3 regions of the Soonwooa sp. genome follow, and region 1 is predicted to be linked to each of the others. Evidence: riboswitches for the same ligand, from Rfam matches in the RefSeq annotation. Region 1 holds a riboswitch; each other region holds the start of a gene.
The links. Region 1 has a riboswitch for cobalamin ahead of RT037_RS03430 (T9SS type A sorting domain-containing protein). Riboswitches for the same ligand answer to the same signal wherever they lie in the genome.
Positions count from the first base shown of each region.

Region 2: another riboswitch for cobalamin. It lies ahead of RT037_RS02765 (TonB-dependent receptor domain-containing protein); the one in region 1 lies ahead of RT037_RS03430 (T9SS type A sorting domain-containing protein).
Region 3: another riboswitch for cobalamin. It lies ahead of RT037_RS10355 (TonB-dependent receptor domain-containing protein); the one in region 1 lies ahead of RT037_RS03430 (T9SS type A sorting domain-containing protein).

Region 1 covers NZ_DAMBQF010000003.1:138,065-148,582, forward strand. Annotated here, with positions in the region: gene ccsA (cytochrome c biogenesis protein CcsA) at 1-424, shown strand, start outside; cobalamin riboswitch at 508-695, shown strand; gene RT037_RS03430 (T9SS type A sorting domain-containing protein) at 792-1,901, shown strand; gene RT037_RS03435 (SPFH domain-containing protein) at 1,997-2,863, shown strand; gene RT037_RS03440 (Arc family DNA binding domain-containing protein) at 2,900-3,079, shown strand; gene RT037_RS03445 (VOC family protein) at 3,120-3,488, opposite strand; gene RT037_RS03450 (CoA transferase subunit A) at 3,538-4,239, opposite strand; gene mgtE (magnesium transporter) at 4,344-5,663, opposite strand; gene RT037_RS03460 (pyruvate decarboxylase) at 5,739-6,236, opposite strand; gene RT037_RS03465 (sensor histidine kinase) at 6,499-8,247, opposite strand; gene RT037_RS03470 (response regulator transcription factor) at 8,253-8,900, opposite strand; gene RT037_RS03475 (T9SS type A sorting domain-containing protein) at 9,062-9,973, opposite strand; gene RT037_RS03480 (SUMF1/EgtB/PvdO family nonheme iron enzyme) at 10,047-10,518, opposite strand, start outside.
Region 2 covers NZ_DAMBQF010000002.1:205,042-215,559, reverse strand. Annotated here, with positions in the region: gene RT037_RS02770 (DUF5074 domain-containing protein) at 1-353, opposite strand, end outside; gene RT037_RS02765 (TonB-dependent receptor domain-containing protein) at 350-2,374, opposite strand; cobalamin riboswitch at 2,482-2,666, opposite strand; gene RT037_RS02760 (ACP phosphodiesterase) at 2,859-3,431, shown strand; gene RT037_RS02755 (DinB family protein) at 3,428-3,931, opposite strand; gene RT037_RS02750 (GNAT family N-acetyltransferase) at 3,967-4,407, opposite strand; gene RT037_RS02745 (barstar family protein) at 4,409-4,729, opposite strand; gene RT037_RS02740 (ribonuclease domain-containing protein) at 4,870-5,421, opposite strand; gene nadE (NAD(+) synthase) at 5,431-6,222, opposite strand; gene RT037_RS02730 (GNAT family N-acetyltransferase) at 6,244-6,774, opposite strand; gene RT037_RS02725 (gliding motility protein GldB) at 6,888-7,883, shown strand; gene gldC (gliding motility protein GldC) at 7,894-8,217, shown strand; gene RT037_RS02715 (cystathionine gamma-synthase) at 8,309-9,469, shown strand; gene RT037_RS02710 (Vmc-like lipoprotein signal peptide domain-containing protein) at 9,641-10,518, opposite strand, start outside.
Region 3 covers NZ_DAMBQF010000022.1:3,424-13,941, forward strand. Annotated here, with positions in the region: gene trmD (tRNA (guanosine(37)-N1)-methyltransferase TrmD) at 1-575, opposite strand, end outside; gene RT037_RS10345 (NAD(P)/FAD-dependent oxidoreductase) at 577-1,839, opposite strand; gene RT037_RS10350 (hypothetical protein) at 1,978-3,042, opposite strand; gene RT037_RS10355 (TonB-dependent receptor domain-containing protein) at 3,054-4,874, opposite strand; cobalamin riboswitch at 4,901-5,085, opposite strand; gene mutY (A/G-specific adenine glycosylase) at 5,108-6,148, opposite strand; gene RT037_RS10365 (HU family DNA-binding protein) at 6,195-6,488, shown strand; gene RT037_RS10370 (ribonuclease E/G) at 6,769-8,325, shown strand; gene RT037_RS10375 (PglZ domain-containing protein) at 8,464-10,008, shown strand; gene RT037_RS10380 (hypothetical protein) at 10,217-10,518, shown strand, end outside.

The DNA.
Region 1 (10,518 bases):
AATGTCTTTAAGTATTGGTCTAGTTGCGCTTACAGTTGGTAACTTTATGGGTGGTATTTGGGCTAACGAAAGTTGGGGACGTTATTGGAGCTGGGACCCGAAAGAAACTTGGGCTTTCATCTCAATTATGGTTTATGCCTTTGTATTGCACATGAGATTGGTACCTGGACTTCGTGGAAGACATATTTTCCATGTAATGACAATGATTGCATTCTGTTCTATGGTAATGACTTATTTTGGTGTTAATTACTATCTGACAGGACTTCACTCTTATGCAAAAGGAGATCCAATTCCGGTTCCGCTTTGGGTATATTTAGGATTGTTATTTATGGCGACTTTGTCATTTGTCTCTTACTTTAGATATAAAAGCTTACACAAAAGTCTTTTAATTAAAAAAGAGGAACGTACGCAAGATCAACCTTAATTTTGATTAATAAAATAATAAAGGCATATCGTTAATGATGTGCCTTTTTTTGTTTTAAAACTTCTGAAAAAGCTTTATTTATACTATCTTTGCGGCAATTAGGTTAAGATGTTTTTGTCTTATTAAAAGGGAATTAGGTGTAATACCTAAGCTGTACCCGCAACTGTAAACTACAAAACTTGATGTCAAATAGTTGTCCACTGAAGTCATATTTGGGAAGGACGATGTCAAGATGTGAGCCAGGAGACCTGCCTAATGTTGATACTTTCGGGGACAAAGGTGATGGACATTCTGTCTTTTCATAACCACTCTTTATGAGTATAATCCCCAATAGTTTCGGGAGTTAAACTAATTTAATTTTATACTTATGAAGCGGTTTTTTACCACGTTCAGCCTATTAATTATGGGCGCAAGTGCGGCTAATGCACAAAACATCAACTTTCCAGATGCTAATTTCAAAGCAGCTATTATTAAAGCTTATCCAGCGGTGGATGCTAACAAAGATGGACAAATTTCGGAGACTGAAGCTTTGACTTTGACGGCGATTCGTAATCTTTCCAATTATCCTAATATCTATGATGCAACGGGAATTGAGTATTTTACAAATTTGACAGAGCTTAATTTGGGAGATCTTATTAATCTTAACAAAATTGATGTCTCAAAAAATACGAAAGTTACGACGCTTAATCTTCGTAATAATAAACTAACAGGCGTTTTGGATGTTTCGGCACTTGATAAAATGACGAATATCGAACTTAATAAAAATCAGTTGACTGGTATTATTTTTCCTCAAAACTCGAAGTTAAAAATCGTCTACATCAATGAGAATGCCCTGGCATCGATTGATTTGTCCGAGCTTAAAGATTTGCAACGTTTATTTTTGGTTAACAACAAATTGACGAGTTTGAATGTTTTACAAAATACTAACCTAGAAAGAATTCATATCAACAACAACCAGTTGACGACTTTGGATTTGTCTGGACTTACGAAACTTAATTGGTTTTCGGCTGAATCTAATCAATTAACGAATATTGCATTCAAAAATAATCCGTTGTTAAAAACGATTTTAGCGAAGAATAATCAATTAACTTCTTTTGATTTTATGGACGGAACGCTGAACAATGTGACGCTAATTAACGTTGAAGGAAATTCTAATTTTAATTTGATTAAAAAAGATTGTGAGGATCAAATTGTAAGTGTTCAAAATATAACGGTTGAGACTAATTGCGCTATGTCGGTTGATAATCAAACTGCGAATGGGATTAAAATTTATCCAACTTTAGTGAAAGATTTTATTAATGTTGAAGGAGATTTTAAAAATCCTAGTTTCCAAATTTTCAATATGAGCGGGCAGTTGCTGCAATCGGGAGTTTTAAATGCTTCAAAAATTGATGTTTCTAAACTTTCTAAAGCAACATATATTTTTGTTTTAAAAACCAACGACAAGCTCATTAAACAAAGCTTTATCAAACAATAAAAATTTAAAACGCTTTTTTAGGCGTTTTTTTTATGTTTTGTATTTTAAAAATATATATCTTTATGATATCAAATTAATATCAAAATTTCAAACACATGGAAAAAGTTTTAAAACCAATGTCTGGTTACCTTGCTTTATTAATAAGCGTAATCCTGTTTTTTGCAGGCATAGGATTGTTTATATATTCTATCGATTATAGCGTAGGATTGGCAGTTGTAGCGATTTTGATGGTGTTATTATCATTCTTTTTTATGAAAGGTTTAATGATCATCCAGCCCAATCACTCGCGTGTTCTTAACTTCTTCGGAAAATATGTCGGTTCTGTTAAAGAGAATGGTTTGTTTTTTATCAACCCGTTTTATTCATCACAAAGAATGAGTCTTCGTTCCGAAAACTTACAAGGTCAAACCCTTAAGGTTAATGATAAAATGGGAAATCCCATCGAGATTGGAGCAGTTATTGTTTGGAAAGTTGGCGATACTTACAAAGCAGCTTTCGATGTAGAGCGTTATTTGGAATATGTGAGAACGCAAAGTGAGGCGGCTGTTCGTCACTTGGCGGTTAGTTTTCCTTATGATAATTTGGAGGACGAAAATGCGCCAATTACCTTGAGAGGCGGTGGGGAAGATGTTAACCATATTTTGGAAAGAGAGTTGACAGAACGTCTTGCTCCTGCAGGAATTATCGTACAAGAAGCCAGAATTTCGCACTTAGCGTACGCATCCGAAATTGCAGGTGCAATGTTACAAAGACAACAAGCGACGGCAATAGTTGCGGCAAGAACCAAAATCGTTGAAGGTGCAGTTGGGATGGTAGATTTAGCATTAAAAAAATTATCGGAAGAGAATATTGTAGAATTGGATGACGAGCGCAAAGCAGCGATGGTAAGCAATCTTATGGTAGTGTTATGTGGTGAAAAAGCCGCACAACCAATCCTGAATACAGGAACTCTTTATAATTAATGTAAACGAAGCTTTTGAGCTTTTAAATGAAACGAAATGAGCAAGAAAAGTTTTGTTTTAAGGATTGATGAAGAAACGTATAAATTGATTGAGAAATGGGCAATCGATGAGTTCCGTAGTGTGAATGGGCAAATCGAATTTCTCATTCATCAAAGTCTTACCAATGCTGGTCGAAAGAAAAAGGAAACAAAAGAAAAGGAAACAGATAAATCTTAATAAAAAAGCTCAGAATTTTCTGAGCTTTTTGTTTTTAATATTATTGATGTTGATCAATTAATATCATATTACCATCTGGATCCTGCAGAGTCAAGCTTCCTGGACCAGATTCGTTATCGATTTGTACATTGGCTTTAATGCCATTTTCTTCAAGATGTTTAGCAATTTCGCGGACATCGTTCCAATCTTTCAATGCTTGTGCATTTTGGTCCCATCCAGGGTTAAAAGTCAAGAGATTCCCTTCGAACATTGCTTCAAAAAGACCAATAAGACTGTCGCCATTTTTCATGATTAAATATTTTTGAGCTAATGCGCCAGCAAAAACCTCAAATCCAAGTGTTTCATAAAAATTTTTAGAAACTTCTAAATTTTTGACACTCAAGCTTATAGAAAATGCACCTAATTTCATTTGATAAAATTTAATTTAAAAAAAAGCTCCAAAAATCTGGAGCCTCATATTAGTTAGCCTTACGAACAGTTCTTTGTTCAATTCTTTTTTCGTATTTCTCACCTTGGAAGATCCGTTGCACGTATATTCCCGGTGTGTGGATTTGGTCAGGATTCAATTCACCAACTTCAACCAATTCTTCAACTTCGGCAATTGTTACTTTACCAGCCATCGCCATCAAAGGATTAAAATTTCGTGACGTCGAACGGAAAATCAAATTACCCGCTGTATCGCCTTTCCAAGCTTTTACAATCGCAAAATCTGCATCAAAAGCATATTCTAACAAATAATCTTTCCCGTTGAAATTTCGCGTTTCTTTGCCTTCCGCAACTTCGGTCCCAACACCAGCAGGCGTGTAGATTGCTGGCATACCGTAACCAGCAGCCATACAACGTGTCGCCAAAGTCCCTTGTGGGATTAGGTCAACTTCTAATTCGCCACTTAACAATTGACGTTCAAATTCAGCATTTTCGCCAACATAAGACGAAATCATTTTTTTGATTTGTTTTTGGTGAAGTAATAATCCAAGTCCAAAATCGTCAACACCAGCATTATTAGAAATACAAGTTAAATTTTTGACGTTCTTTTTTACCAATTCGGCAATACTATTTTCTGGAATTCCGCAAAGACCAAAACCGCCTAGCATAATGGTAGCGCCATCTTGGATGTCATGGCAAGCTTCTTCAACGTTTTTTACCGTTTTATTAATCATAATGAGATTCTGTTTCTGTGGTTTAAAAATACTAAAAATTACAGAATTCTACGACCTAATATTGATAAACAAATAAAAAAAAAGTGATTGTCGAGTGGGGAAGTTTACAATAATCTGCCTGTTAAGAATAATCCCGCCACTGTAAAGTAAATAATTAATCCTGTGACATCCACTAAAGTTGCCACAAAAGGAGCAGATGATGTTGCGGGGTCAAGGTTTAATCTCTTTAAAACAAACGGTATCATTGATCCAGAAAGCGTTCCCCAAAGTACAATGGCAATTAAGGATACCGAAACACTTAATCCTACGTAAACCCAATATTCTCCGTAGTTAAAAAGTCCCAACTCTTGCCACATCATAATTCTTAAAAATCCAATGGCACCAAGAATTAAACCAAGCATTATACCCGATACAATTTCTTTTTTCATGACGTACCACCAATCTTTAAGACTAAGCTCTTGTAGCGCCATTGCACGGATAATTAAGGTTGCCGCCTGAGAACCCGAATTACCGCCACTCGAAATAATTAACGGAACAAATAATGCTAAAACAACTGCTTTTTCAATTTCTTTATCAAAATAGCCCATTGCACTGGCAGTCAACATTTCGGACACGAAAAGAATAATAAGCCAAGTAGCTCTTTTCTTAATCATTTCTGTCCAAGGTGTTTGCGTATAAGGCAAATCTAAAGCCTCTAAACCCCCAAATTTCTGAATATCCTCGGTGTTTTGTTGTTCAATTTGGTCAAGGATATCATCAATCGTTACAATCCCAACCAAAACGCCCGCTTCAGTGATAATCGGCATTGCACTTCGGTCATATTTTTCAAAATAAGGGACTGCATCTTCTTTGGAAGTTGTCGTTGTAATCGCTACAAAATGATTGTCACAAAGTTCAGAAACCAATTGATCTTCGTCTGCTAACAACAAAGTACCAATTGTAATATCATCGATTAATCGATTTTTTTCGTCCACCACAAATAGATAATTCATGGTTTCTACTTTAGCACCAACTTTTTTAATCTGTTGAAAACAACGTTTAACAGTCCATTCTTTGCGAATTTGGATATAATAAGGGGTCATCAATCTAGCAATAGAGTCCGAGTGATAACCCAAAAGTTTTAGGGCAACACGACGTTCTTGCGGATTAAGTAGATTGATGGAATATTTAATAAGCTCATCTGGGAAATCCTCAAACAATTGCGTACGGTCATCGGGCGTCATTTCGTTAAGGATGTACGCTACTTCATTACTACCAATACTTCGTATAGTTTCTTCTTGGAAATCGGGATCGAGATGGGCAAAAACTTCCGCTTTATCGGATTTCGGAACTTTCAAAAACGCCAAAAGCCTATCTTTAGCGGGAAGTCCACTTAGAGATTCGGCAATATCAGCTGGGTTCTTTATAAGTTCCGTGTTTTCCAAAGCTTTTTTGTTTAAAGTGCAAAAGTATTAAAAAGTCTATGAATAAAGAAATCTAGCGAAGTCCTTATAAAAATGTTAAGTAGATTTAATAAAGAAAATTTGATTGTTTTGTAATTCTTTATTCATGTTTTGAAGTGCACCTTTTGTTCCGATTTTTACAGAATTGGCAGCGGAACCTAGCATACGACCACCAGCTTTGAAGGTGTCATAACTGGTTTCTAACATAAAGTTACCTTCTGCGTCGAAAAGTTTAAGACTAACTTCGACTTGGTTAGAAAATACATATTTTCCTAATCCAACTTTAAAGTATTTAACACGAGGTACAACAGCAACGTCCGCATCGTTGTTTTTACAAAACTCTCGAAGCATATCAACATTAACGCTGTCATATTCTACAGGAATATCAATTCTTAAATAATCGCGAGTACCAAGAGACATCATTTTGTCGCTGGCAGCTGTAAAAAATACGTCGTAGGTTGGTTGTTTTATTTCCTCAATATCAGGAATAACTTCAGGTATGAAATAAAGAATCCTTTTGATATCATTTTTCTTTGCTAATTGCGCAACAGCCATTTGGCTTTTTCCAGCAGTGGAACAGCTTATTACAAGTAAAAAAACGGCAAAAATGCCAATGCCAAAAAGTAGTTTTTTATTCATCGCGATTACAATGCAAAAATACTACCATTTTTTTTCTTAAATGACTTTTTTTTAAGAAAATTTAACAAATATTTGTTTTTGAATAATATTTCTCGTTAACAAATAAGTATTTAGTATAGTTATGATGTTTTTGTTGGATATTATTAAGACTTAAAATAATGTATTTACAATTTAATATTTACAATTTTTTAATTGAGAAATTGATTGTTGTTCCTGAACCTTTTTCAGAATAAATATCGAAATTTTCAGCAATATCTTTGGCTCTCCTTTCCATATTTCTCAAACCATTTCCAAAGTTGATTTCATTAGGGTTAAATCCTTTGCCATCATCGTTTATTGAGAAAATAATTTGATTCTTAGAAGTTGTTATCGAGATATCTATATTTTTTGCATTGCTATGTTTAACGGCGTTATTTATGGCTTCTTGTATTATTCTAAAAATGTTTAATCCTTCATTTGAGCTAAGTTTTCTCGATTGAAGTTGTTCTTCAATATTAAATGTAAAATTGATGTTTTCATAAGAGTATTGTGCTTTGCTAATAAAATTTAAAACTCTTAAATGGATTTCTTCAAAATTAACGTTATCATAATTCATAGCCCAAATCGTGTCTCTAAGCTCTGTAATTGTTTCTCGAGTGAAGTTACTAATTGATGAAAGTTTTTTGCTTAAAATAGTTTGGTCTATTTTGGGGATATTCTTAAGGTTATCAATAGATGAAATTATAAGGGTTAATTGTGACCCAATGTTATCATGCAAATCTCTAGATATGGACTGTCGTTGCTCGCTTAGTTTATTTTGTGATTCAATTTTTTCAAATGCAGTTTTCAGTTCAAATTCTTTTTTTTGATTTAGATTTCTAAGATTTAATTGTCGATTGATTAAGAATGCTGTTAGTAAAAGGAAAGCTATTATTATGATTAAAATTTTTATCGTATTGTTTCTTTTTTTCTCAATGGCTTGCTGTTGTAATATTTGGTTTTCTTTGGAGAATGTATCAAATTTAATTTGCAACTCGGACATTTTATCATAAGTTTCCTTATTAATAATACTATCTTTAATTGTTTGACTTTTTTTATAATATGACAAAGCATTTTGATAGTCATTTTGTGCTTCATAGGCTTGTGAAATCATATTAAGATTATGTCGAATTAAATTTGTTATTTCATAATTTGTCGCAATATTTAATGATTTTTTATAGTTATCAATTGCATGGTTATATTTCTTCATTTCAAAGTACATATCGCCATAATAAGCATATGTGTCAGAAATCCCGTAATGATCTTTGAGTGCAATTCTGTAGCTCATGGCTCTGTCAAAATATTTTTTGGCCAATCCAAATTTTTTACTTTTCGTATATGAGTAGCCAATATTAACTAAACTGTAGGGGATACCAACACTATCATTAACTTTTTCTTTAATTGAAAGTCCCTTTTTATAGTAAATCATTGCACTATCTTCTTGTTTTTTTAAGGATTTGACTTCACCATATTGATTATAAATACTTAATAATGGCGTTGAAAAATTTTTATTTTCTGCAATTTTCATTGCTTTTAGAAGATATTTTTCGGAATCCACTATATTGGTAGCCTTTAGGCGGTAGCCCAATTCGCTATATTCTTTTGATACATTTTCCCAATCTCCAATTTTTTCGAATAAGTTAATAGCTTTAGTTAAGTAAAAAATATTTTGATCATAATCACCATGAAAATACATTGCTAATGCTAATAGTGCATAGGTTTTTGCTTCAGCTTTTGTATTGCCGATTTTGTTTGCATCATCTGCATTTCTTTCAAGTATAGGTATTGCTGTTTTTAGATTTGCTTGCAAATAGGTTAAAGGCATATTGCTTACTGAGTCTACTTTTTTTGAATTTTGCGCAAAACAAAAACTAATGCTGGTGATAAAAAATAAAAGGAAAGATTTCATAACTATCAGATTAACCTTTCTTTTTTTGCTTTCTCAATAGCTTCAATCTTTGAGCAGACATGCAACTTCTTATAGATATTCTCTATATGTTTGCGAATAGTGAATGGAGAAAGGATAAGATTGGTAGCAATTTTATTATAGCTAAGCCCCTTACTTAACTGTTGTAAAACTTCAATTTCGCGCTTACTAAGTTTGATATCTTCAGTTTTTTCGATAGAGTCTATATATAGAAAATTTTGCAAAAATTTTAATGTTCTTAATGCTATTGCTGGCGTCATTGCCGCACCACCTTCTAAGGTATCCATAATGCTTTTATATAAATTCTCTGATGTAACTTCTTTTAGTAAATAGCCATCAGCACCTGCTTTTATTGCGTTGTAGATATTTTCATCATTATCCATCACAGTCAAAATTAAAATCTTAATTTGAGGATATTTTTTTTTGATATATTCGGTCGCTTGGATGCCATTCATTATTGGCATTTCAATGTCCATCAAGATAAGATTGATTTGTGAATTCTCTTCCATCTTTTTGAGCAACTCTGCGCCGTTTTCTGCGGTGAATTTTATTTTTATATTATCATAAAATTCGATTTTCTCTTGTATTGCTTTAGATAAAAGAAAATTATCTTCCACAATGGCGATACGTATCATGTATAATTAGTTTAGGTTAGAGTTTTTAGCTATGTTTTTGATAAAGTTAATTTTTTTTTTATGTAATTACTTGATTTATAATTTTTTTTTAATATAGTGAAAGTTGTAATAAAAAAAACCGCTCCAGTAGAGCGATTTTTTATAAAGTAAATGTTTTGTTATTAATCTTTTTTGATGACCTTTACTGTTTCTACACCTGAAATAGATTTTATTTTTAGGATGTAAACACCTGCATTAAGTTTTTCAAGATTAATTTGAACTTGCTTGTTATTTGGTACAATGGAAGTTACTTTCTTACCACTCATGTCGTACACATCAATAGTTTTAATCTCGCTTTGAGATTTTAGGTTAAGAATTCCTCTTGTAGGATTTGGATAAATTTCAATATTTTTCTTACTGATATTGCCTAATCCTAAACTACTACAATCTTCCACAACGTTGATGTAATCAACTTTTATCTTGGTGTCTGTGCCATTGTAATTTGCAGCCACCAATTTAACTTGATATAATCCAGGAGTATTGTATGTAACTGTCACCGTTTTGGTAGTAGCAGTGCTAGGTTGTCCACCTTCAAAAGTCCAATTCCAACCAGTTGGCATATTCGTCGATGTATCAGTAAATTGTACTGATTGCATTGTACAAACATCTGTTTTATCTGCAATAAAATCGGCCACTGGTGGATTAATAGGGCAAACATTAGTAGTACTGTTCGAGCCATAACCATCGGCTTCACCACCAAAGTACGCGTACTGATGATATGGCGTTGCACATGATGAGCTTTCAATAGTCATAGTTGTGGCGCCATCGGCTTCTCCTCCAAAATATGCGTAATGATGAAATGGAGTTGAACAAGATGCATTTTCTAATGTCATTAGTGCCGATCCGTCTCCTTCTCCTCCAAAATAAGCATAATGATGGATTGGAGTCGCGCAAGTATTGTTGACGATTGTCTCTGTTGTGAAACCATCTGCAATACCACCACGATATGCATATACTTCATCTTGAGCAAATACCTTCAGATGGAATAGCAAGATGAGACAGACCACCGAAATTTTGGTAATATAAGTTTTCATCTTCTAATTTGATTTATTTGTTAGTTATTGTTTATTTATTAGAGTGTTTTCCACTCAGTCAAATTAGAAGTAATTATCTTACACCGCGACCACCATAACCTTGATAACGTGTAGTACCTACTGCACCTCCATTTCTGTCGGATGTACGAACAAGGGAAGCACCATTGTAATTCCAAGTTTCGCTACCTCCTAGGCTGCCTCCTCTCATAATTGTACCAGTTGTATCAGGCCATTCTGTAATATCTGCATCTCCTGCTGTTGCTGCAAGTTCTGATAGGTTACCATCACCTGTTTTGTTGATAAAATTGGCTGCAGTTGCTTTAGCTGTAATTGTCATCTCAGTGACATTTCCTCCCATTTCCATAACACCATAGTATGATGCTGATGCAGAAGCTCTACCAGATGAGTTAGTTGCTGTAAAGCCAACTTTTGTAGGTTTTGTGTATGAGGTTGGGTAAACACCATAATTTGCTCTACCATCTGCAACAGAATTGTATCCTTCATTTCCCGTTCCTGCATTAATGACACCACTTGCAATAACATTA
Region 2 (10,518 bases), on a different contig from region 1:
GCAGTCTTCGCATCGAGAACTTCAATTTTATTGGAAACATTGACCACGACATACATTTTGCTGCCGTAGATTTTAATATCGTTACCCACATCACCCAATTCTTTAACCACTTCGGGATTAATATCAGCATAGATATTTCGGTGATACGTTCCCGTTGCATAGTCGAAGTAATCCAAAGTGGATTTATTACTTCCCATATTGCCTTCATTTAAAAGATAAAAACCTTTGATAGCGGTATTTTGAGGTGGTTCTAAACCAGATTCTACTTCGGGGCGCACAATAACATCATCCGTTCGACAAGAGAAAATCAACAATAAAAGTGAAAATAAAAAATAGATTTTTAGATGTTTCATAAGGTGTAATTTAGGATGAGACGGAAACTTCTGCCAGGCATCGGAAAATTGATAACCACGTCATAATACTGATTGAAAATATTGTTCATCTCCACACTTGCTTTAAACTGATGCTGCTTCCATCGGAAAATCTTTTGCACCGACAAATCGTGTGTATACCAAGGTTGCACATAGTTGTACTGAATATTATCTTGGTTAACATCATAACGCTCGCCAACATACATTGTACTGTAGTTAAAACTCCAGTCTTTATAATCCGCCATCATCGTAAAAGTCCCACTGTGCCACGGCGTATACGGAATTTGATTTTTATAAAATGTATCCTCAGGATCGCTAGCATCCTGCGCGTTTTGATACGTGTAAGAAAGCAATGGTCTTAGTTTTACATTTCCAATTTTGAAAGTGGATTGTAGGTTAACGTCAACACCTCGGATCTCTACACGACCAAGATTCATCATCAACCAACGGAACATACTGCCATTAGGCGCAGCTACAATTTTGTCCTGAACTTCATTATAATAGCCGTCAACTTTTAAATAAAATTCTTGAAAAACATCATTTTTAAAACGTTTATGATAGGTAAAACCAAGGTCATATTGCGTGGTATATTCAGGTTTCAGATAGGTATTCCCAATGTTGGTGTAATACAAATCATTAAACGTTGGCATTCTAAAAATCCGTTTGTAGAAAGTTCTTAACGTTAAATCTTTAGTATTGAAGGGCTGATAAGCAGCATAGAAAGCAGGCGTCCACTCTCGTCGGTCTGGAGATTTCGCATTTTTCTCAACATTTTCGTGCACGAAAGTTCCTAGAAGACTTCCCATAAAACGCAGTCGATTCCATTGATAAGTCGACGCTAAAGCCACCAAATTGGTATAACGTGTAGGGTATGAAAAGTTGATTAAATTGGCATCTAAATTATTAAACTGGAAATCACCATTTAAGCTGATATCCCAACTCGGTGTAATCGTGTAGATGTTAGAAGAACTAACGTAAACTTCACGTTGGATGTAAGAATTCTCGAATCTGATCACATATTCTGTACGCACCGTGTCCGCATAATACGTGTAATCGTAAGCGAACTTGGCTTTAAGTTGGGTTTCGAATTTTGGAAAAAGTTTCTTTCTAAAAGTGCCTTGCACAAAGTAATTGTCATCCGTCATCCTAGAACCACGAGCACCAAATCTACCGTTAACAATGGCCGCAGGAATGCCACGGTTAGAGTTATAGGCGTAACCACGAATATTCCAAGTTCCGTTACGGATTATTCCATTTATTGTGGTTTCAAAACGTTTGGCTTTAATATCCGAATCTTGTCTTTTTGCAATCGTGTCATACGCAATCGCGCCATCTGGATATCTTTTGAAATAGCGAAAATTATACACGCCATCACTTTCCAAATATTCAGAACTAAAACTAAACGCAATTTTGTCTGACAATTTTTGCTCTAGCCTAAAAGAAGGATTAAATAATTGTATCGTGCCATTTTTGAGACGAATAGAAAGATTTGTTTTTTTGTTTCCAGTAAACGAAGGTGTTTTGGTTTGAAGATAAATAGCACTTGCAGAAGCAAAATCCTTTGCCGGTTGGAAGATTTCACTTTTTTGACCATTATATAAGGAAATACCTTCGAGATCATCTAAAGAATAACGCCCCAAATCGACCAAACCATTTTGTGCATTTCCGAGCTGGATACCATCATAAAAAACGCCAACATGTTGGCTTCCCAAACTTCGTACATTAATAGTTTTTAGACCACCAACGCCGCCATAATCTTTGATCTGGACTCCCGAAAAATAACGTAAAGCATCCGCAACCGATTGACTGCTCAAGCGTTGCAAGTCTTCTCCACTTAAGGTTTGTGCAGGAATTACATCTTTCAAATCGCGTTTGAAAAGAATAACTTCCGTGATTTCTTTTTTGGAAATACTATCTTTACTCTGTCCAAAAACTAAAGACATCACAAAAAAAGCCACAAGAAATGCCGCTTGAAAAACCGATAAAAAAAGTCGTGTCACCATTAGCTCATTTAGAATAATGATGACGCTAATGGAAAATAAGAATACAAAGCAACAGCGCAAAAACTGCACAGTAACTTCGTTGTTCTAGGCTTTATTCCACGAAAGCGTCAAACGTTAAACATACTGGCAGGTCTTCTGACTTACTTCATTTTTGGAATCCTTCCCATTCTAAGAACAGTGGATATTGTTACCAAAAACCTTGCGTGAAGCTTACAGCAGCGGGTCTGTCTGGGATTTTCACCCAGTTCCCTTTTAAAGCTTTTTATAGCTCACCAGTTTTGCAAAAGTATTAAATTTTTATTAAACAAGAAAGCCTTTTTCGTTAAAGTCCAAAATCACAAATAATTTTCCTAATTTTTAAATTATTCTAGAAAAATTTATCTAATGTAATAACATTTGCTTTGTACAAAAACAGCATTTAAAAGAAATAAATTACTTAAATTGTATTTACTTTTATAACACAAAAAATCGCACAAACATTATAATGAATTATCTTGCACACTCCTATTTATCCTTTACTGACGGGCAACTTGTCGGGAATATGATTGCAGATTTCATCAAAAATAATGAGCGCGAAAATTTCCCTTTAGAAATTCAAAAAGGCATCAAACTACATCGCGCCATTGATAGTTTCACCGATACACATCCAGCAATTTCGCAAGCAAAAAAAGTATTTAGTCCTTTGGTAAGGCTTTATGCAGGGGCTTTTGTTGATGTTGCGTTCGATTATTTTGTGGCGCACTCTATTTCGGATGGAGCACTTTTTGAACATTCCCAAAAAGTCTACAAAACACTTTGGCAATATGAAGAATGGCTTCCAGAAAATTTTAAAATTATGCTCAAAAAAATGGAAGAAGACAATTGGTTGTACAATTATCGCGAAGATTGGGGCATCAAATTTAGCACGAAAAATGTCCTCAACAAAGCCAAATATTTGGAAAAAGACATTCCCGTTTTTGAAGCATTTTTGAGCCATAAAAAAGAAATCGGAAAAGAATTTGAGATTTTCTTTCCCGATATTAAATCTTATCTCGATACTTTGGATTTAAAAATTTAAAGCTTCGACAAATATCTTTCTTCGATAATATTAAGATGATGAATATTGTGACCAACAATCAGTTTTCCGATAGTTTCAACACTTAAAGCATTGCCGTTGGCTGCACCTTTTAGCTGCAAAACTTCTTCTGACAAATCATCAAAAAATAAGATACTTCCTTTTCTGACAAAAGAAAATTCGTCGATGAGGTTTTCCAGGCTTCTATCATTTGCATGAGAATTTTTAGCCCAAAGTTCTTCATCAAAACCTGGCAATTCTGTTTGATCTTGCCTTGCAAAAGTCATGGCACGATACGCAAATACTTTCTCGGTATCTATTAAATGTTGTAATAATTCTTTGAGTGTCCACTTGCCATTGTCATAAGCAAAAAGTCCTTGTTCCTCAGTCAAATCACTGAAAATACCAAAAGTTTTTCCGCCCGAAGTGTCTAGAGCATCAATCCATTCTTCATCTGGAACCAAATCCAAATAACGTTGGATGTATTTTTCGAAATCTGTCATAGTTATAGTTTTTGAATATTATTTAAAGATAACAATTATTCGTTAACCCATTCGAAAAAATTAACTTCATCATATTTTTTGAAGCCACAGGAAGGATATAATTGGTTACCAATTTCGTTTTGCTTACCTGTTTCCAGCAACATTCCACATGCATTTGTATCGCGACAAAGCTCTTTGGCTGCTTCTAGTAGAGCTTTAGAATAAGATCTTCCTCTGTAATTTTCATCGACAAATAAATCGTTTAGCAACCAATATCGCTGCATTCTTGTAGACGAAAAAATAGGAAATAATTGTACAAAACCTACCAAATTATTCTCGAATTCCGCAACAAAAATTTCGGATTCTTTATTTTTTATTCTTTCTGTTAAAAAGCTTTTTGCAGCTTCGATATCCGAGTTTTTATGATAAAATATTCGATAGCTGTCAAATAATTTTGACAGAGCATCCAAGTCTTTTATATCAACTTTTCTAATCATCTTAATCTGTTAAATCGTCTTCTGAATCGGCATCTTCGTCATCTTCGAATTGCTCCAAATAATATGAAAACGTAAAGCCTTCAACCTCTTCTTCTGCATCTTCCAAAGTTGTTAAAAGGTCTTCAAAAGTCTCCAATTGATCAACTGTCATATTGACAAATTCGATATGAAGAGGCATTTCTAAATCGCCCGAAATAACGTCGTACAAAGCATCTAGATTATCTCCAAAATAATCAGGAAGCGTTAATTTAGTTTTTAATTGAGCATAAAAATCTTCGTAGTCTCCCAAATCTACAAAGTCGATATATATTGTTTTTTCCATAGTATTAAAATTTCCAATGTTTTGTTTTTAAATTCCTACCAATGATTGAATTAAAATTTTAACTTCTTTCTTGTCAAGTTTTGAAACTTCTTTCTCTTTTTGGCAAGAAAATAAAACCAACACGACAATTAACCATCGCATTATTGTTCTTGAAAAGTTTTGTAATGATCGGTTGTTACGAAGATTAAACCATCGTTGCTAAAAACAACTCTGTCAGCATTTCGACGTCCACAATTGTAGTTGAGATCGGCTTCGTAATAGTTACGTCCTTTTTGCGTTGGCAGATTTTTTTCACGGTTCGTGAATTTGTCTCCGCCGATAGCTCTTCCTGGCAAAACATCACAAAGATTTCCTTTGCTAGCTTCCCAACCAGAAGATTTTGCTGCTTTCTTAGTGATATAATAATCAGGAAGTTTTTGATGCGTTTTAAGATAAGCTACAACAACCGATTGTTTTGTCAGCTCATCAATTGATTGTCCGCTATAATTATTAGAAGACTTTTTGTTATCGTTTTCAGTTCCTTTTTGGGGATTTTTTTCTTGATTAAAATCTGAATTTTGACGATTAGCATTTGTCGTAATTTCAGTGTCTACAGCTTTGTCAGATTTTGGTGGATTAATGACATACATCACCGCAATACCCGCCAAGGCGCCAAAAAAGAAGAATAAAAAGGTTTTAAGTTTTGGATTCATTAAAAAAAATTAAGATTTATACTCCTCTGGAATATCACAAATTGGGATGGGATTAACCTTGTGCAAGGTTGCACGATGCATCTTTTGATACTTTTCGAAGACTTCACGTTGTCTTCCTTCAAAATGATCAGGTGTTAAACTTTGATCTTGCTCCATCGCCCACTCCAGTTCTGGATAAGTTGCACCAATCTGCTGCTCGTCGGTTCTTTCACCGTCCCAAAGACCGTCCGTTGGTATCGCTTTTTGGATACTTTCGATAATGTCAAGATGCCTCGCTAACTCATAGATTTGTGTTTTGTACAAATCAGCAATTGGCGAAATATCAACACCGCCATCGCCATATTTTGTGAAAAATCCGACACCAAAATCTTCAACTTTGTTCCCAGTTCCTGTTACCAAAAGTCCATGAATTTGTCCATAATAATACAACGTCAACATCCTAAGTCGCGAACGAGAATTGGCTAAAGCCAATTGCTCTGCTGGGAAATCTTGGTCTTTAACATCAACCGTTTTTTGGAACGTATCAAATGTCGGCGTCAAATCCACACGAAAACTTTCAACATTAGAAAATTTTGATTTTAGATCTTCGATGTGATCTTGCGCACGATTGACTTGATCTTCTTTTTGACGAATTGGCATTTCTAACAACAAAACTTTAAGACCAGTTTTTGCAGCCAACATCGACACAATGGCAGAATCTATCCCGCCAGAAACGCCGACTACAAAGCCTTTCATCCCAGAATTTTGTGCGTAATCTTTCAGCCAGTTAACAATATGATTAATTATTTTTTCGGATTGCATTTTATTTATTTTATTTAAATTTTAATTCGGTTTCGAAGTCATTTCATACCAAAAACAATTGCCATCAGGTTCTGTAAAAGTTCCAGTTTTAGTAAAACCTAATTTGGTAAGAACATGATTGGAAGCACCATTTTCGGAATGTGCGTAAGCGTAAAGATTTTTAAGTTTCATCTCATCAAAAAACTTATCAACAAAGGCTTTTCCTGTTTCGGAAGCGTAACCTTTCCCCCAAGTTTCGGGAAGAAAACGATAACCCAATTCGTAAAAATCTTTGAAACCATTAATTTCGGAATCGTTAAATTTTAATCCACTCCAACCCACTAACAGTCCAGATTCTTTTTCTACAACAGCAAATCTGCCAATGCCAAAACGCTGATATTGATTACGAATCATCTCTATAACTTTCACAGATTCTTCTTGCGCGGTTAAAGCAGGCATCCCGATGTACTTCATAACTTCTGGATTACTGTCCAAAAGATACAGTCTATCAGCATCTTGCAATTCTAAAGGTCTTAAAATTAATCTTTCGGTTTCGAAGGTGTTGAGCAACATTAAAATTCTTATTTTTGTGGTTTCAAATTCTTGAGTAAAATTAAAGATTATTTTCTAGCCTACTTTAGAGAAAATTTGATTTTTAAAAGAAAGTTTACAAAAGTATCTAAAAAATGAAAAAACTTATAGTAAGTCTATCGATAATCGCTTGTCTGTTTGGTCTTAACTCTTGTAAAAAAGATGCTGAAAAACCGCAATGGGAACAGGAAGTTAAAAACCCGATACAGAAAATTGATTTGGTGGACATTTCGGAAAAGTTATACGACCCGAATGTGAGTATGGAAGATTTTAAGAAAGATTTTCCGTGGTTCCAAGGGACGGTTCCAGACAATGTTTTTGTAGAACGCAGAAAAGATCCTGAGGAAATAAAAATCTATAAAGACGCCATTTCGAAAATTGATAAGGCTAAACTTAATAAAGATTTAGCTGCACTTTTTTCGCATATTAAAACGTATTTCCCGAACTTTAAAGCGCCAAAAGTTTTCCTGTATTCAACCGCAGTTTATTACGAAAGTATGCTGGCTCCTATTTTTTATAAACCCGAAGAAAACTATCTATTCATAGATGTTTCGGCTTTTATGGGAATGGATAACAAAGCTTACAACGGTATCGATAAGTATATTCAAAAATCAATGAATCCTAGTAATATCGTCCCAAAAGTGTCAATGTCTTTTGCTGAACAAATGGTGCCGAGAAAACCGACGGAATCAAAATTTATTGATGAATTGGTATACAATGGGAAAATCCAGATTTTGCAAGATATTTTCTTACCTGAAACGCCTGATTTTTTAAAAATAAATTACACCAAAGAACAGGAAGAATGGAACATTGCAAACGAATTTAACATTTGGAATTACTTTGTTGAAAACGATTATCTCTTTAAATCTGATCCCGAATTGGCTGGACGATTTATCCAACCAGGACCATTTTCTAAATTCTATACAGAAATCGATAAAGATAGTTCGCCACAAGTTGGTGTGTGGACGGGATGGCAAATCTGTAGAGAATATTTAGCGAAAAATCCAAATGTCAAAATCCCTGAATTTTTAAACAAAAACGCCACCGATATCTTTAACGGATCTGGCTACAAACCAAAAGAAATTAAATAAATTACATACAATGAGAAAGACCCAAATAACTATAAATGTGGAACTTGACGAAAACCACGTTCCCGAAAAAATGACTTGGAATGCTGAAGATGGGGGCATTAATGCGCAAGAAACTAAAGCAACGATGATTTCGGTTTGGGATGACAACGCAAAGGAAGCACTTCGTATCGATCTTTGGACGAAGGATATGCAAGTAGACCACATGAAGCAGTTTTTTCACCAGATTTTGGTGTCGTTAGGTCACACTTATCAACGTGCAACTGGCGAAGATGATGTAGCAGAATGGCTAGGTGAAGTCGCTGAAGAATTTGCAGTGAAGTCAGCAATTAAGTAGTTTAGATTAAGGATTAAGGATTAAGGATTAAAGATTTGTATTTTTAGTTTTTAGCAAAATTAATTCATAATTCATAATCGATTTTAAAATAATAAAAAATAAAAAAAATATGAAATTCAATACAAAAGTGATCCACGGTGGACAACAACACGAGCCACACACAGGATCTGTTAATGTACCCGTATTTTTAACATCAACATTTGCGCAAAAAAGTCCAGGTCAACTAAAAGCTGGCTACGAATATTCTAGAGGTGCAAACCCAACACGTCAAGCTTTGGAAGATGCTTTGGCTTCTATCGAAAATGGTGCAAGAGGTTTAACTTTCGGATCAGGATTGGCTGCGATTGATTGTGTTCTAAAATTACTAAGTCCTGGTGACGAAGTGATTGCAGTTGACGACCTTTATGGTGGAACTTACAGAATGTTCACAAGATTATTTGACAAATATCAGATTAAATTCAGTTTTGTAAACTTTGACGAAGTTGATACGATTAAAGATGTAATCACAGACAAAACAAAATTGATTTGGTTAGAAACACCAACCAATCCTTTGATGAAATTGGTGGATATAAAAGCGGTAACTGATTTAGTAAAAGGAAAAAATATTTTGGTAGCTGTTGACAATACATTTGCGACACCTTACATCCAAAGACCAATTGATCTTGGTGCTGACATCGTAATGCATTCTGCGACTAAATATCTAGGTGGACACTCTGACGTTGTTGCTGGTGCTTTGGTTGCAAAAACACCTGAGTTGGGCGAACAGCTTCACTTTATCCAATTTGCAAGTGGCGGGATTTTGGGTCCACATGACTCTTATTTGGTATTAAGAGGGATCAAAACTTTATCTCTTAGAATGCAACGTCACAGCGAAAACGGTGTTAAAGTCGCTGAGTTTTTAGAAAATCATCCTGCGATTGATAAAGTATTCTATCCAGGATCAAAAAATCATCCACAATACGAATTGGCTAAAAAACAAATGGCAGAATTCGGAGGTATGGTTTCTTTCACTTTTAAATCAGGTAAAAAGGAAGATGCTATTAAGTTTTTAGAAAATCTAAAAGTTTTCACATTGGCTGAATCTCTTGGTGGTGTAGAATCTCTTGCAAATCATCCTGCGTTAATGACACATGCTTCTATCCCAGCGGAGAAACGTGCAGAACTTGGCATCACAGATGATTTGGTAAGATTAAGTGCTGGTATCGAAGATATCGAAGATCTTATCGCTGATCTTGAGCAAGCTCTGAAGTAGGTTTTGGTTGATGGTTGATGGTTGATGGTTGATGGTCAAAATTAATCTTTTAATCGTTTAATCGTTTAATTAAAAAAATAAAATCCCGAATCAAATAAATGATTCGGGATTTGTTTTAAAGTAATATGAAGAAAAAAAAGCTTTTGTGTTTAATTTCTAAAATACGTTGGATTAGTTACCAGCATCAGCTACGTCAAAACTATTAAGTCCAGTCCATCCTTTTGCCCACTCTGGCAATGCAGTACCGTTACCAGCACCTCTAGCATCAGCACTCTTTGTGAAAGCTTTAGATAAATCTGGATTTGGGTTAGCTGTTGTTGCTTTCGCTTTCCATTCTGTACCAACATTTACAAAACGTACATTGTTAATTTTTGTACCGCTATTGAACCAAGTATAAGTTCTATCCGTTTCGAAATCTAAACCTGTTTGAAAGTTTGCGATAACGATATTATCAAAACTACCTTGAGATCCTGCTCTGATTTTCATACCTTGAGATTCTGCACCTGCAGTATTTCCGATGAAAGTAGCATTTTTAACTGTTGGGTTAGATACACCACCATTAGCACCATTAGTTGTGTTAGGATCTGTATCTTGGCTATCTGCTTCGATACCTCTGTTACCTGGCTCAACTGCACCCATAAATGCTTTCATTCTTGCAGCATAAAGATAATCTACAGTACCACTCCAGCTTTCTGTCCAGTCAAAAGAATCGTCTCCAACTCCTGTTACTACAATGTGATCAACATTAACGTTACCACCAAACATCTCTACACCATCATCAGCACCATTAGTTACATATACATAAGAAACTGTTGTTCCGCTACCAACACCAAATAATGAAAGACCGTTAAATTCTTTCTCTGGGTTGTATTTATAACCTGAATCTTTAATAACTACATACTTAATAACACCTGAGTTATCAGCTTTATCTGTTCCTCCGTATGTTAAATCTCCTAATTCTGAAGTTGAAGTTCCAGCAGCACTTCTGTTAGATGGTGCATTACCTAAAACTACGATACCTCCCCAATGTCCTTGCTTATGTGCTGTAC
Region 3 (10,518 bases), on a different contig from region 1:
GGCACTTCTAGGCCTTTATACACATCTGGGCGCGTGTAGATTGGATAAGATAATAGATCATCTTGAAAACTATCTGTCAACGCACTTTGTTCGTCATTAAGAACACCAGGCAACAATCTAATGATAGAATCCGCCAAAACGCAAGCCGCTAATTCGCCACCCGTCAAGACGTAATCACCAATAGAAATTTCTTTAGTAATATGTAAATCTCGAACGCGTTGATCAATGCCTTTGTAATGCCCGCACAAGAATATTAAATTCTGAACCGTCGAAAGTTGATTAGCCATTCTTTGATTAAGCGTTTCGCCATCGGGCGTCATATAGATAATTTCGTCATAGTGACGTTCCGATTTTAATTTAGAAATACATAAATCTAGAGGTTCAACCATCATCACCATACCAGCTCCACCGCCATAAGGCGCATCATCAATCTGGCGATGTTTATTGGTTGCAAAATCTCTCACATTATGAAAGTGAACCTCTGCCAAACCTTTTTCCATAGCGCGTTTCAAAATTGAAGTTTCGAAAGGACTACGCATCAAATCTGGCAACACACTTATTATATCTATTCTCATATTATTGTTCTGTATTATTTTTCTTGGTAGAAACGATGATCAAACGAAGTGAAGAATCTTTATTAAAATAGCTCCACATCCAGTTAAAGAAGATCGCTATTTTGTTCCTCACGCTCAAAATAAGCATCAAATGTAGAAACATCCAGAAATACCATGCAAGAAAACCTTGAAATTTAAGATCTGGAAGATCAACAACCGCACGGTGTTTACCAATTGTTGCCATCGATCCGCGATCCACATATTCGAACTCGGTCCATTGACTAGACGATGAGCGACGAAGATTTTTTCCTAAAGTTTTCCCCTGGTTAATAGCAACATTGGCAACTTGCGGATGACCTTGTGGATATTTTGGTGTTTCCATATAAGCGATATCACCAATTGCAAAAATATTATCAAAACCAATAACACGATTGTATCGATCAACTTTATATCGATTTCTGACTAAATTTTCTTTATCAAATTCTCCAATAACATTACCCGTTACACCAGCCGCCCAAATCACATTATTACAAGGAATTGTTTTTCCACTTTGCATGAAAACCGTTTCGCCATCGTAGTCGGTTACACGTTCGTTTTTCATAAACGTAATGCCAAGTTTGACAAGATATTCTTCAGCTTTATTCTGAGATTCAACACTCATCGCTTCCAAAGGCTTTTCGCCAGAGCTAATCAAAATTATTTTGAGATGATCAAAACTCATGTGCGGATAATCGCGTGGAAGAATTTCGTTTTTCATTTCTGCAAAAGCACCAGCCAACTCTACACCAGTTGCACCACTTCCGACGATAACGATATTCCAGTTGCCATCATCACTTCTAGATTTTTCGATAATTAATTTTTCGAAAGTCATCAAAATATGATTTCTGATACTGATGGCTTCCTGTGTATTTTTCATTCCAAATGTCAAATTTTCCATTTTGGAATTCCCGAAAAAGTTGGTTTTACAACCTGTTGCAATTATTAATTTATCGTAAGAAAAAGTGCCTTCTTCACAAATTACACGATTTTCGGCAGTGTCAATTCGCTGCACCTCGGTCATTCTAAACTGAATATTCCGAGAACGTTGAAAAATTTTTCTGAAAGGAAAAGAAATATTAGAAGGTTCGATACGACCACTAGCAACTTGATAAAACAGTGGTTGAAACATGTGATGGTTAACCTTATCTATCAAAATAACTTTTTTGTTACTATCTGCATTCAGTTGTTTTGCCAATTGCAAACCAGCAAAGCCACCTCCTATTATTACAATTTTCTCCCTAATCATCGTTTAAAAATTTATACAAAAATACTCCAAATTTCTCGCTTTTAATGAATAGCAAAATCTATGCTTCTAAAATTTAATCCAAAAAAAAAACGACAACTCCGAAAAGTTGCCGCCATTTAATATTTTTAAAACTAAATTTTAGTTCTTGTAGAAACCGCTAACACCGTTACCCATGCTGAATGATTTTAATAAACTTCCTGTCATTGAATAAACCATCACCTTACTAGAAGAATTGAAGTTAACATCTGCAATGTAGATTTTACCATCGATAATATCAAGAGCATAAGGATAAAGATTTTCTGTACTTGGATAAGTGAACAACTTAGTTGGTGCTGCAGTACTAGTAGTTGCTTTTGTATAAACACCACGAGAACCATCCATAAAGTAAAGATTTCCTCCTGCAAATCTTAATTTATCTGCATTAGCAACATTTGCTAATTTTGAACTTTTGAAACTTCCTGTAGCTGCATCGATTTCATAAATATAAGAATCTTTTTTACCAGAAGAAAGCACATAAGCATAACCGTTTGCAGAAACCATATCTCTGATGATACCATCATCTGTAAGTGTAATTGTTTTTTCAATTGCGTTAGTGCCAGCGTTAACCGTTGTAATCGTGTGACCTGACGGGATTTCTGCATACGGCTCCGTTGTTTCATAGGCTGAGCCATCCGTTTGTACAACAACATAATTACCAACGCTAACTACTTTCTCTGCGTATCTATCAAAAGTAATCGTTTTAACTGGCGCGTTGTTCGCTGCATTAAAAACATTAAGAGCATATTTTCCGAAGAAATTATTAGTTGTGATGTACATGTTGTTTCCGTTAAATGCAATCGCTCTTGGTTGCTCAACTTGGAAAGTCGTCAACTTTTGGAAAGAATAACGATTGACAACCTCAACTTTATTAGAGTTATTAACAACCAAATAAGCTTTATCATTCTTAAAACCAAGTGTTTGTAAAACATCACCAAGGACTTGCTTATTATTATTTGCAGCAAAAATATTTTCGCTCATCGAAGCTAAATCTGGCGTAATGTAAGAAACTTCTCCTTGATTTTTATTAAAACCACCTTCGACACTTACAAGGATTCCGCCTTCATAAGCTCCTTTTGATACAATAACATCGTTATCATCCTTACATGCTATCATAAACAACAAACTCGCTGCGAAAACACTCGCAAATAGATTTTTAATTTTCATATATATATTTTTTAAAAGTTAAAATTCATGTTAACCGCAAAATTCCGTTTTGGCATGTAGTAAGCGTACACCGTTCTGTAGACTTCGGAAGTCAAATTATTGACTTTTACGCCAAGTTTTAAAGATTTAAGAACTTGAACATCCGCACCTAAATTAATAACGTAAAACGGATCCATTATATATTGTACAGACTCGTCACCATCACTGAAAATCTTAGAATTCCAGATAGATTGTAGATGCAATCCGAATATTTTATAATTAAAATTAGCCTCCAAACTCACTTTATGATAAGGCACGTAAGGCAATTGTTTTTTATTAGCTTGATCTTCTGATTTTGTAAAAGCATACGAAAGCATTGTACGATACGAGAAGTTTTGATACTTTTTTTCTAAACCTAATTGTGTTTCGACACCGTAAGATTTAACCTCGCCCGTGTTAGTCGCATGATACATTCCGTTTTTTCCGGGCACCCAACGCAACATATTTATAATATCCATATAATACGGCGTTACAGTAGCAGTCAAAGATTTCCATTTAAAATTGTTGGATACTTCAAATTGGTAAGAAGTTTCAGGTTTCAAATCTTCATTCCCACCTGGCTTCCAGTACAAATCATTAAAACTTGGTGCACGAAAATTTTTAGAAGCGCTAAATTTAATAGCGTAAAAATCTGCTACCGAATAATTACCCGCCACCGAAAAAAGGAATGGACTTTTTACCCCTTCCACAAATTCCTTCTTTGCGCCAACTTCCCAATTAAAATTTTTAATACTAAAATCTCGATACAATAACGCCGAAGAACCTTGTCGACGTTTAACAGAACCAATTCCAGTCTTAACACCTAAGGCTTCAATTTGACTAACCTCACCTAAAAAATTAAGTTCAGAATTTGCGTTTATTTGATATTTAAAATCATCTTTTAAAATGAATTGTTTCGTCCCGCCACCAGATTCGGAAGCAGCAAAATTAGAATTCATATAATATTGATAATCATCTTTAAGATGTGCAACTTTAAAATCGTTTTTAAAATTTTCATTCTTAAAATACCAACCAACAATACTTTTAAAACTTTGGCTTAAATACTTACTTGGTGTCGAAAATTCTGACAACAATGGATAATTTTGGATCGCATCAAAAATCTGACTTTGCGAGTAGATTTCGTTTTTATCATCAACTTTGTAAGCAAAACCTAAATTAACGCCAGTATTGTCATAAGCGCCATTTCGGTTGACATAATTTCTCTCTTCGACTTCGTAATTGTTTTTACTTCGGTTATGATTAACTGCAAATTGAAAGCTAAATTTATCGTTACTAAAACTAGTTTTCAATAAAGGATTTGAAGTTTCAAAAGACGCATACTCCGAAAAAACTTGCCCTTTAAAACCTTTATTATATCCAAACGAATTATTTAGGTGAATAGAGCCGCCAATAGCACCACTGCCATACAAAACACTTCCACCTCCGGATTTAACTGCGATGTTATCATAACCTAAAAGTGAAATATTATTGATATCGCCTTGTCCTAAAAACTGAGAATTAATGTTAATTCCGTTCCAAACAAAAGCGGTTTGCTGCGCTGTTGTTCCACGAAAAGAAGGCGAAGACACCATTCCACGGCCATTCTCTTTAATATAAATAGGCGTTTGGAAACTCAATAAATCTGAAAGTGAAGTGGCATTTTTGAGAACATCGTCCGATTTTATCACTTTAATTTTTGAAAAATTCTTAGCATTTTCAAATTGTGAATCAACGAAAACTGTGTCTATGACAGCTTCTTGGGCGAAACCAAAAACTGGAAAGATAAAACTAAAATTTAAAAAAAATCTCTTCATACTGATCACTTTTCTCCCGAAAGCCTTTTGTTAAGTTTAAACTTGGCAGGTCTCCTGACTTTCGTTGATTACATCCCTTCTCGTCAGCGACAATGGTCTTGATGCAATCTCTTTATACGATCTACAGTTGCGGGGACAGTTGAAGACTTACATTTCATTCCCTTTTAATTTCGGATTATTAAGCCCGAAAACCAATTTTGCAAAAATATGTAAAGTTTTTCTTTTAATTCAATTTATGATGAAAAGTATTTAATATAATAATCGTGTAGAGGTTTTGGAAAAGACTTTTGTTCGGCTTCAGTAAAACTAAAACTTAAAAAATCATTTTCAGTTTTTAGTTTATCAAAATCGGATTTATTTGGTATTAAAATTTTAGAAATCGAAATTTCTAAATTGCGATGTGTTAATTTATGTTGAATAACCTTCTCATGTTCTTCAATAAAATCAATTCCATTAAAATCTAAACTCTTTGGAAACTCAAACAATTTTTTCCAAATATCTGACGTGTCACGTTGTTTAACTAAAAACTGGTCATCATGATAAACGAATTGATAACTTAAGGCTAAATTTTCAACTTTTGTTTTTTTAAGTTTAACAGGAAATTGATTAATTTTTCCGATAGCAAACGCGTGACAATCATCTTGCAAAGGACAATCCGAGCAAAGTGGATTCTTGGGTTTACAAACTTCTGAACCCAGATCCATCATCGCTTGGTTAAAACAACCTGCATCTTTTTCAGGCATAATTAATTCTGCTAGTTCTGAAAAATATTGAAAAGCTCTAGAATTAGAAATATCAAAATCATCAGCAAATAACCTCGACAAGACGCGATAAAAATTACCGTCCACCGCCGCAACCTTCTCAAGAAACGAAATACTTGCAATCGCCGCTGCAGTGTATTTGCCAACACCTTTTAGTTTTAATAATTCGGAATAAGTCTTAGGAAATTCTGAATTGTAATCGACTACCAATTGCTTCGCCGCTTTGTGAAGATTAAGAGCACGAGAATAATAACCAAGCCCTTTCCAATAAAGCAAAACTTCCTCTTCATCTGCATTTGCAAGCGCATCAACATCAGGAAAACGCTCTACAAAATTGAGATAATGTTGCATACCTTGTTTGACTTGCGTCTGTTGTAACACGACTTCGCTAATCCAAATATTATAAGGATTTATACTTTTGCGCCAAGGAAGGTCACGTTTATGGGTTTGATACCATTTAAGTAGCTTAACGCCAATATAAAGAAAATCAGTCTTTTGTTTGTAAGTTTTCAAAAATATGTTTTATATTTGCACACCAAAATTATAAACAAAAAAGGAAATGACAAAGGCAGAATTGGTAAACATCATCTCAAATAAATTAGGCGTAGAAAAAAATGATACTCAGAAGGTTATCGAGGCATTCATGCAAGAGATAAGAACATCGATGTATAATGGAGACAATGTTTATCTAAGAGGTTTTGGATCATTCGTTATTAAAACTAGAGCGGCTAAAACGGGAAGAAACATTTCTAAAAATGTTGCAATTGAAATTCCGGCACACAATATTCCGGCTTTCAAACCATCAAAAACTTTTGTTGAGAAAGTAAAAACGAAAGTTGCAGTAAAGAACTAATTAATTTAATATTAACTTATAATAAAATTTCTAAATTATGCCAAGCGGAAAGAAAAGAAAAAGACACAAGGTTGCGACCCACAAAAGAAAGAAAAGAAGAAGACAAAACAGACACAAGAAGAAGAAATAACATTCTGACTCTCAGTCATATAAATATAAATATAGTTGGTGTTTTTCGCCGACTATATTTTGTTTTCTACATACCAAAAGTACAACGCCATATTGGCAAAAAATTGACTATTGATGTCTTTCGTAAAAGGCAATTATTAAAACAAAATTTATGAAGAAAGAATTAATCATTTCGCATGAGAATGATTCTTCACAGATTGCCCTGTTAGAAGACGGTAGATTGTTCGAGCTCCACGAGATCGAGTCAGAGTCTGACTTTGTCGTTGGAGATTTATTCCTTGGAAAAATTAAAAAATTGGCGCCCAACCTTAATGCAGCTTTTGTCAACATCGGATACGGCAAAGACGCATTTTTGCATTATCAGGATTTGGGACCGCAATTTTTGTCTTATCAAAAATTCTTGAAAGACACGATTGCAAAAAGACAAAACACGTCAAAACTTAAAGACTTTGCAATACAAAAAGTTATTGACAAAAATGGAACTATTGACAAAGTTGCCACTGCTGGAGATCTTGTTCTTATCCAAATAACAAAAGAACCAATCTCAACAAAAGGACCACGTATATCAACACAAATATCGTTAACTGGTCGTTTTTTGGTTTTGATACCATTTGATAATAAAATTTCGATTTCAAAAAAAGTAAAAGATCCAGCAGAAAAAGAAAGACTTAGGACTTTAATAGAAAGTATTCGCCCAGAAGGTTTCGGTGTCATTATAAGAACCGTTGCCGAAGGTAAAAAAGTTGCTGAACTTCATAATGACATGAATCAGCTTATCGAAAAATGGGACGATTGTTTCAAAAATATTCAAAAGAATAAAGTACCAAGCAAAATGTTAAGTGAGGAAGACAAAGCCTCATCCATCTTGAGAGATAACTTCAACCAAGATTTTGTCAACATTATTTGTGATGACGAAAGTATGGTTCGCGATATGAGAAATTATCTAGAAGTTATCGCGCCAGAAAGTAAAAATATTGTTCAGTTTTACGACTCGCCTACTCCGCTTTTGGAGTATTACAACGTCGAAAAACAACTGAAACAAAGCTTTGGGAAGAATGTTAACATCCCAAGCTCCAAAGGTGCATATCTTGTAATAGAACATACAGAAGCACTCCACGTTGTTGACGTCAACTCAGGTAACAATATTTCGTCTGCAACCACAAACAAAGCACATGCACTTAATGTCAACAAAATGGCAGCGACAGAAATTGCCCGACAATTAAGATTGCGAGACATGGGAGGTATCATCGTCATTGACTTTATCGACATGACAGATCCCGAACATCGAAAAGAATTATATGAGCATTTCCGAGATGAGCTCAAACGTGATAAAGCTAAGCATAAAGTTTTACCACCTAGCAAATTCGGACTTATCCAAATGACAAGACAAAGGGTACGTCCAGAAAAATATATTGAAACCAAGGAAGAAAATCCGAACAAAGACGGAGAAATCGCTGCGCCAATCGTTATTGTAGAGCGCATGGAAGAATCTATCAGAAACATTATCCAAAAGGAAAAGGGCAAATTGTATCTTCACGTCCATCCATTTGTAGAAGCTTACCTTACCAAAGGACTTATGAGCATCCAAAACAGATGGTTCCTTAGATACAAAAAATGGGTAACCATTATCCCACGAGATTCATTCAAGTACTTAGAATTCAAGCTCGTCAATTCCAAAAAAGAAGAATTGATGTCTTATTCCAACTAACAACTCAGACTTCGGTCTGAGTTTTCTTTTTTACAACATTAACTTATTTTAACGATAAGCAGAGGCTTTTTAATTTAAACTTAAGATAATTTGGTCGTACTTTTGATACAGTTCGAATACAAATTATACACTAAAAATATGTCAGAAAAAATTTTATGGATAGATGATGAAGTTGATTTACTAAAACCACATATCGTGTTTTTGGAAAACAAAGGCTACAAAGTCACACCAGTTAACAATGTTAACGAAGCGCTAGAACTTATAGAAAAAGAAAAATTTCAACTGACATTATTAGACGAAAACATGCCAGGTATTTCTGGATTAGAAGCTATCCCAATGATTAAAGAAAAGGATACAAGCTTAAAAATCGTGATGGTGACCAAGAGTGAGGAGGAGCATATTATGGAACAAGCTATTGGTTCGCAAATCGCCGATTATATCTTGAAACCTGTTAATCCGAACCAAATTTTATTATCATTAAAAAAGAATCTGCAAAGTGAGAATCTTGTAGAACAAAGAACAATTACCGAGTATCAGCAAGAGTTCCGTAACTTGAGTATGGAATTGTCTTACCTAAGAACCTTCCAAGATTGGGCAGAATATTACAAGAAAATTCTTAATTGGGAGATTAAATTCGATAAAGTATTCGACAGCGAGTTTGCGGATCTTTTACAATCTCAGAAAGAAGAAGCAAATATTCAGTTTTCAAAATTCATCGAAAAAAATTACGAAGATTGGTTACACGACCAAGATAAACCTAGCATGAGCCACACGCTTTTCAAAGAAAAAGTGAAACCAGAATTGGCTGATGAGAAAGTTCTTTTATTAATGGTTGACAACCTTCGTTATGACCAATGGAAAGTTATTGAGCCACTTTTCGCAAGATTCTATAACAAGACTTCCGAAGATTATTATTTCAGTATTCTTCCGACAGCAACACAATATGCGAGAAATTCATTTTTCGCGGGATTGATGCCATCTGAGATCGAAAAACGTTTCCCAGACAAATGGTTTAATGACAACGAAGAAGGTAACAAAAACGAACACGAAAGAGAGTTTTTGGAAGATCAAATGAAGCGTCTTGGTTTGTCAGGAAAATCGATGAAGTATCTTAAAATACTTAACGCGGATTTTGAAAGAAAAATCTTAGACGATTTTAACCAACATAAAAATAATGATCTTTTGGTGATTGTCTACAACTTTATCGATATCCTTTCTCACGCGAAAACGGACAACAATATTGTTGATCAACTCATTAGAGATGACAAAACTTTCAGATCGTTGACTTACAATTGGTTTGAAAATTCATCACTTTTAAAAATTATTAAAACTGCGGCAGAAAATGGATTTAAGTTGGTTATCACAACCGACCACGGAACTGTCTATGTTAAAAAACCAAGCAAAGTTGTCGGTGATAGAGAAACCTCGACTAACATCCGTTACAAAACTGGGCGTAGCTTAACCTACGATGACAGCGATGTTTGGGCAATTAACAATCCAGAAAAAATATTTCTACCAAAAGGAAATCTGAGCTCGAAATATATTTTTGCAAAGAACAATATTTTCTTGGCTTATCCTAAAAATTACAATCATTTCGTTAATTATTACAAGGAGACTTACCAACATGGTGGGATCTCGTTAGAAGAAATGATTATTCCATTTAGTATTTTGGAACCCAAATAGTTTTTTTCATAGTTTATTTAAATTTGGGTTACTGGCGGAAAAAATCTTTGATTTTTTCCGCCTTTTTTATTTTTAATTGATTTAAAAGAAAACAAGTTTTAGCTTCTAAAAAATATATTCCAAACAGATTGATATTTAATTTATTTTTGAAAAATCAAAAAGTCAGTTAACACCATCTAAACTTTACTTTCAAAAAACAAAATAAATTATGACAAAACGATTACTAAAAAAGAACATCTTAAATGTTATTTCTTTACCAATACTTTTCAGCCTGATGTCTTGTGAATATATGTTAGAACGCCGTATTGAAAAAGAACAACAAAACAATTACACCTCAAGATACATGGGTAATTGGGTTGGCACTTATAATGGAGCAGAAAGTGGTAATGTTTCCTTTAAAGTAATAAAAAATGGATATATATCTGGTACTTATGGGATAGAAGATGAGATTATAGGAGGAGCAGTTTTGGACGATGGCGGCTTGTTAAGTGTTCTTTCGGTTAATTCTGG